Regions from separate parts of the Brevibacterium sp. NPDC056726 genome, predicted to be linked through region 1. Evidence: predicted binding sites of a transcription regulator. Region 1 holds the regulator's gene; the other holds the start of a gene.

Region 1 (3,234 bases):
ACGCATGCGGGAGAACATGCCGCGGGACTCCGTCGTGATCTGGGCCCGCGGGGTCTCCTCGCCGCGCAGCTTCGCGAGCTGGGCGAGCAGCTCCTTCTGCTCATCGTCGATCTTGTCGGGGGTGACGACGTCGACGGTGATGAGGAGGTCGCCGCGGGTCTCGGTGCGCAGGCGGGTCGCGCCGAGGCCCGGGAGCTTGACGACGGTGCCCGACTGCGTGCCGGGTTCGATGTCGAGGTCCTGGACGCCGTCGAAGGTCTCGAACGGGATCCGGGCGCCCAGTGCGGCGGCGGTCATCGGGACGGACACGGCGGCGCGGAGGTTGTCGCCGTCGCGGCGGAACACCTCGTGGCGGGCGACCATGACCTCGACGAAGAGGTCACCGGCGGGTCCGCCGCCGGGGCCGACCTCGCCCTGGGCCGACAGCTGGATGCGGGTGCCGTCGGAGACGCCGGCGGGGATGCGGATCTTCATCGTCCGCTGCTTGCGCACGCGGCCGTCGCCCTGGCAGTTGAGGCAGGGGTGCGGGATGACGGTGCCGTAGCCGTGGCACTGGTTGCACGTCTGGTTCGTCACCATCTGTCCCAGCAGGGTCCGGGTCATCCGCTGGATGCTGCCGGAGCCGTGGCACAGCGAACAGGTCTCGACGGAGGTGCCGTCCTGGGTGCCGGCGCCGTGGCAGGTCTCGCAGACGACGGCAGTGGTGACGTCGAGGTCGACGGTGCCGCCGAAGGCCGCGGTCTGCAGGTCGATGTTGACGCCGACGAGGGCGTCCTTGCCGCGCTGCATGCGCGGGATCGGACCGCCGGCGGAGCCTCCCCCGCCGCCGAAGAACGTCTCGAAGATGTCGCCGAAGCCGCCGAAGCCGCCGGCCGGGAAGCCCTGCCCGTTGTCGCCGCCGCCCATGTCGTAGTTGCGGCGCTTGTCCGGATCGGAGAGGACCTCGTAGGCAAGCGAGATCGACTTGAACTCCTCGTCGTATCCGGGGTTGACGTCGGGGTGGTACTTGCGGGCCAGCTTGAGATAGGACTTCTTGATCTCAGCCGCCGAAGCGTCCTTCGACACTCCGAGTGCTTCGTAGTGATCGGCCACAGAAACTTCTCTTTCCCTGGTGGTGGTGTGTGCGTGTGAGGTGGGTGGGTCGCGCCCGGGCTGCCGGCGGGCCTACCCCTGGTCGAGGGCGGAGGAGACGTATTTGGCAACGGCTCGCACGGCCGAGATCGTCGTCGGATAGTCCATGCGCGTGGGACCGAGGACGGCCAGGCGGGCCGAGGATCCCGCCAGATGACCATATTCGGCGGCGACGACGGATGTCGAGCTGAAGGACTCGTGAGTGTTCTCACGGCCGATGCGCACGCTGATCTCCGCGTGGTCCTCGGCCATCGAGGTGAGCAGCCGGAGCAGCACGACCTGCTCCTCGAAGGCCTCGAGGATCGGGGCCATCTGCTCGCCGAACTCGGAGCCGGAGCGCGCGAGGTTCGCAGTGCCGGCCATGATGATGCGCTCCTCGCGGGTCGCCGCGACGAGGTCGATGACAGCGTCGCGGATGCGATCGAGGACGGGACTGCCCGCCTCGTCATCGGGTCCGGTCGCGGCCGCCGTCGCGCCCACCTCGGCGCCGTGGTCGGCCCCGCGGACGTCTACGCGGGAGAGCTTGGCACCGGCGAATTCGGAGTTGATCCGCTCGCGGAACCGCTGCAGATCGGCGTCATCGACCGCCTCGGCGCTCGTCACGATCTTCTGCTCGACCTGGCCTGCATCGGTGATGAGGACGACGAGGATGCGGCCGGGGGCGAGCCCGACGACCTCGATGTGCTTGATGCGCGCCTGCGAGACCATCGGGTACTGGATGAGCGCGACCTGGTGGGTGAGTCCGGCGAGGACGCGGACCGTGCGGTCGAGCATCCCGTCGAGGTCGACGTCGCCGTCGACGACCTGGAGGATCGCGCGGCGCTCGGCGTGGCTGAGGGGCTTGAACTCGTCGATGCGGTCGACGAACATGCGGTAGCCGAGGTCGGTGGGGATGCGACCGGCCGAGGTGTGGGGCTGGGCGATGTAGCCCTCGGCCTCGAGTTGGGCCATGTCGTTGCGGATCGTCGCCGGTGAGACGCCGAGGGTGTGGCGCTGGACGATCGCCTTCGATCCGACGGGTTCGTTCGTGGCCACGAAGTCTTCGACGATTGCCCGCAGCACCTGCGCGCGCCTGCTGTCGTTCATTCGTCTCCTCCCCGGATTTGGCACTCGAATACTCAGAGTGCCAATTCTACGCCTCTTGATCCGTGATTTCACGTCCGCCCCCTCCTCCCGCCGGGGCGCGCGGATTCCGCGGCGGCCGTCGGCACCCGGCCTGCGTGTCAGCCCGGCCGCGCCGGGGGCGATTCACTAGGCTGGGGCACCGTGAATGCCTTTGATCGCTACGGCTCGGATGTCCTCTCGGGATCCTCGCCGTCCTCGCACCGCCCGAAGAAGTCCCGCCCCGTCGAGGTCGGCCTCGGCATGGTCCTCGAAGACGCGATGAGCGGGTTCGTCGGGGCGGTCATCGGGGCGGAGAAGACCGCGAGCGGCGTCGTCGTCACCCTCGAGGATCGCCGCGGCGGGCGCCGGGCGTTCCCTCTGGGTCCGGGATTCCTCTTCGAAGGCGAGCCCGTCGATCTGCGGCTGCCCAAACGGAAGCCGCAGGCGCCCGGTCGCACCGCCTCGGGGTCGCGGGCCGTCGCCGATGCGAAGGCGCGGGTGGCCAGGGGGTCGCGGATCTGGGTCGAGGGCAAGCACGACGCCGAGCTCGTCGAGAAGATCTGGGGCGATGACCTGCGCATCGAGGGCGTCGTCGTCGAACCGCTCGGCGGGCTCGACGACGTCGCCGACAAGCTCGAGGCCTTCGGTCCCGACCGGCAGCACCGCGTCGGCATCCTCGCCGACCACCTGGTGAAGGGCACCAAGGAGTCGAAGATCGCCGAGGCGGTCCGCGCCGATCCCCGTTACGCCGAGGTCGTCCACATCATCGGTCACCCCTACGTCGACATCTGGCAGGCGGTCAAGCCGCGGGTCGTCGGCATCGACGCATGGCCGACCGTGCCGCGCGGCGAGGATTGGAAGACCGGGATCCTGCGCCGCATCGGCTGGCCGCACGCCGACCACAGGGACGTCGCCGCCGGCTGGGTGCGGATACTCAAGTCGGTGACGACGATCGCCGACGTCGAGCCGACGCTCTCGGGCCGGGTCGAGGAGCTCATC
Region 2 (3,234 bases), on a different contig from region 1:
CTCTCCGTGCCGATGAGCGCATCGGTCACCGACGGCCAGGTTCTCACCGTCAACCGGGTGGAGAACAAGACCGTCAAGGAGAAGGAAGACATCAAGCCCGAGACCCAGACCAAGAAGTCGGACTCGCTCTACGTCGGCGAGACGAAGGTCGAGGACAAGGGCAAGGCCGGTGAGAAGGAAGTCGAGTACGCGGTCAAGACCATCAACGGCGACGAGGTCGAGAAGGAGAAGAAGGGCGAGAAGGTCCTCTCCGAACCGCAGGCCAAGGTCGTCGTCGAGGGCACGAAGAAGAAGGAAGCCCCGGCGCCGAAGGACGACTCCGGTTCCGGCTCCGGTGGCAGCGACTCCGGTGACTCCGGCTCCGGCGGCAGCGACTCCGGCGACTCGGGTTCGGGCTCCAGTGGCGGCGGTTCGATGTCGACCGAGGAGATCAAGGCGATGCTCGGCGGACCCGGCTCGAAGTGGTACCAGGTCGCCAAGTGCGAATCGAACTTCAACCCCCGCGCGGTCAACAAGCAGAACAACGCGCACTTCGGACTCTTCCAGTTCAAGCTCGCCACCTGGCGCAGCGTCGGCGGATCGGGCAACCCGATCGACGCCAGCCCGCAGGAGCAGTTCGACCGTGCGAAGAAGCTGCAGGCGAAGGCCGGCTGGGGCCAGTGGGCCTGCGCGTGACCTGCCTCGTCTGAGCAGTAACGCGCTGAGCGCGGCGGCCTGAGCAGGGCGGTTGCGCGAGCAGAACAGCTGAATGGCAGAAGAGGGACTCCGGAAGATTCCGGGGTCCCTCTTCCGCATCCCCGCCGAAGCGTGTCCGTCCGGGCCCTCGCCGAGGCGGTCCACCGCGGCCACCGGGCGTGCCCGTTCCGCCTGCGTCGGCACCCTCGCCGAGGCGGCCTCCCCGCCCCGACGCCAAGCGGCCTTCCCCTCACCCTGAGCTTTCGCCGAGAGCGTGACAATTCTTTGGCACTCGAGTTGACCGAGTGCTAAAGGAGTCATAGAGTCGAATTAGCACTGACGCTCAGTGAGTGCCAGTTTCATGAAGACGGTCGAACTCCTCGGCACCCGCGACGACGAGAGGTTCCTCAGGCAGCCGCCGCCGTCTGACTTCACGCAAGTTATTCACCCAGCGAAGGGAGAGAGCCCGATATGTCGGTCTCCATCAAGCCACTCGAAGATCGGATCGTCATCCGTCAGGTCGAAGCCGAGCAGACCACTGCCAGCGGTCTGGTCATTCCCGATACCGCCAAGGAGAAGCCGCAGGAAGGCGAAGTCGTCGCAGTGGGCCCCGGCCGCGTTGCTGACAACGGCAACCGCGTTCCCGTCGACGTCGCTGTCGGCGACAAGGTCATCTACTCGAAGTACGGCGGCACCGAAGTCAAGTACGCCGGCGAAGAGTACCTCGTTCTCTCGGCGCGCGACGTGCTCGCCGTCATCGGCTGAATCCACCTGAACAACGCTTAGAGAACAGGAGGACGAATGCCTAAGAATCTGGAATTCAACGACGAGGCCCGTCGTTCACTCGAAAAGGGTGTCAACACTCTCGCTGACACCGTCAAGGTGACCCTGGGACCCCGCGGACGCAACGTCGTTCTCGACAAGAAGTGGGGCGCCCCCACGATCACGAACGATGGTGTCACCATCGCGCGTGAGGTCGAGCTCGACGATCCCTACGAGAACCTCGGCGCACAGCTGGCCAAGGAAGTCGCCACCAAGACCAACGACATCGCCGGTGACGGAACCACCACCGCGACCGTCCTGGCTCAGGCCTTCGTCAACGAAGGTCTGCGCAATGTCGCCGCAGGTGCCGCCCCCGGCGCGCTCAAGCGCGGCATCGAGACCGCCGTCGAGGCCGTCTCGGACGAACTCGGCTCCATCTCCCGCGATGTCGCCGGTTCCGAGGAGATCGCCCACGTGGCCGGTCTGTCCGCCCAGTCCGAGGAGATCGGCTCGCTCATCGCCGATGCCTTCGACAAGGTCGGCAAGGACGGCGTCATCACCATCGACGAATCCCAGGCTTCCGACGTGGAGCTGGAGATCACCGAGGGCATGCAGTTCGACAAGGGCTACCTGTCCCCGCACTTCGTCACCGACGCCGACCGCCAGGAAGCCATCCTGTCCGATGCGCTCATCCTCATCAACCAGGGCAAGATCTCCAACATCCAGGAGCTCCTGCCCGTCCTCGAGAAGGTGCAGCAGGCCGGCAAGCCGCTGTTCATCATCGCCGAGGACATCGAGGGCGAAGCGCTGTCGACGCTGGTGGTCAACAAGCTGCGCGGCATCCTCAACGTCTGCGCCGTCAAGGCTCCCGGTTTCGGTGACCGCCGCAAGGCCATCCTCGAGGACCTCGCCGTCCTCACCGGTGGTCAGGTCGTCACCCCGGACATGGGCATGAAGCTCGACCAGGTCACCCTCGACGAGCTCGGCAACGCCCGCACGATCACCGTCACCAAGGACACCACCACCATCGTCGATGGTGCCGGTGCCGATGACGCAGTGGCCGGGCGCGTCGCCCAGATCCGCTCCGAGATCGAGAACACCGACTCCGACTGGGATCGTGAGAAGCTGCAGGAGCGCTTGGCCAAGCTCTCCGGTGGCGTTGCGGTCATCAAGGTCGGCGCCGCCACCGAGGTGGAGCTCAAGGAGCGCAAGCACCGCGTCGAAGACGCCGTGTCCGCGACCCGTGCGGCCATCGAGGAAGGTGTCGTCGCCGGTGGCGGTTCGGCACTCATCCACGCCGCCAAGGTGCTCGACGGCAAGGACTTCGGTCTCGACTACGACGGTGCCACCGGTGTGGAGATCGTCAAGCGCGGAATCGTCCAGCCCCTGCGCTGGATCGCCGAGAACGCCGGCCAGGACGGCTACGTCGTCGTCTCCAAGGTGCAGGACCTCGAGTCCGGCCAGGGATACAACGCCGCCACCGACTCCTACGGCGACCTCATCTCCGCAGGCATCATCGACCCGGTCAAGGTCACCCGTTCGGCTCTGCGCAACGCAGCGTCGATCGCGGCCCTGGTGCTCACCACCGAGACCCTGGTCGTCGAGAAGAAGGACGACGAGGACGAGGACTGACCTCCCCGACCCGTCCCCTCACGGGCTGATCGGATCACCGCAGGCTCGAGCAGCCTGACGGCCCGGTCGGCCCGAGGACACCGCGAATGGCCCGGAACACTGCGTTCCGGGCCATTCGTGCGTTTCAGTCCGCTTCGAGGATCGCGGCGAGCCGATCGAGGTCGG

Evidence for each region. Region 1 encodes HrcA, which represses chaperone genes, less so after heat shock. Its sites were predicted from a motif close to TTNGCACTCGNNNNNNNCGAGTGCNAA; they were not measured.
Region 2: groES (co-chaperone GroES) is a predicted target of HrcA. The motif match lies at 961-987, and genes of this name have one in related genera.

Annotation. Positions count from the first base shown of each region.
Region 1 covers NZ_JBHTYZ010000004.1:323,653-326,886, forward strand. The annotation lists gene dnaJ (molecular chaperone DnaJ) at 1-1,092, opposite strand, end outside; gene hrcA (heat-inducible transcriptional repressor HrcA) at 1,165-2,217, opposite strand; gene ACFQ91_RS10445 (DUF3097 domain-containing protein) at 2,398-3,234, shown strand, end outside.
Region 2 covers NZ_JBHTYZ010000001.1:108,652-111,885, reverse strand. The annotation lists gene ACFQ91_RS00510 (resuscitation-promoting factor) at 1-675, shown strand, start outside; gene groES (co-chaperone GroES) at 1,147-1,440, shown strand; gene groL (chaperonin GroEL) at 1,477-3,069, shown strand; gene ACFQ91_RS00495 (SRPBCC family protein) at 3,194-3,234, opposite strand, start outside.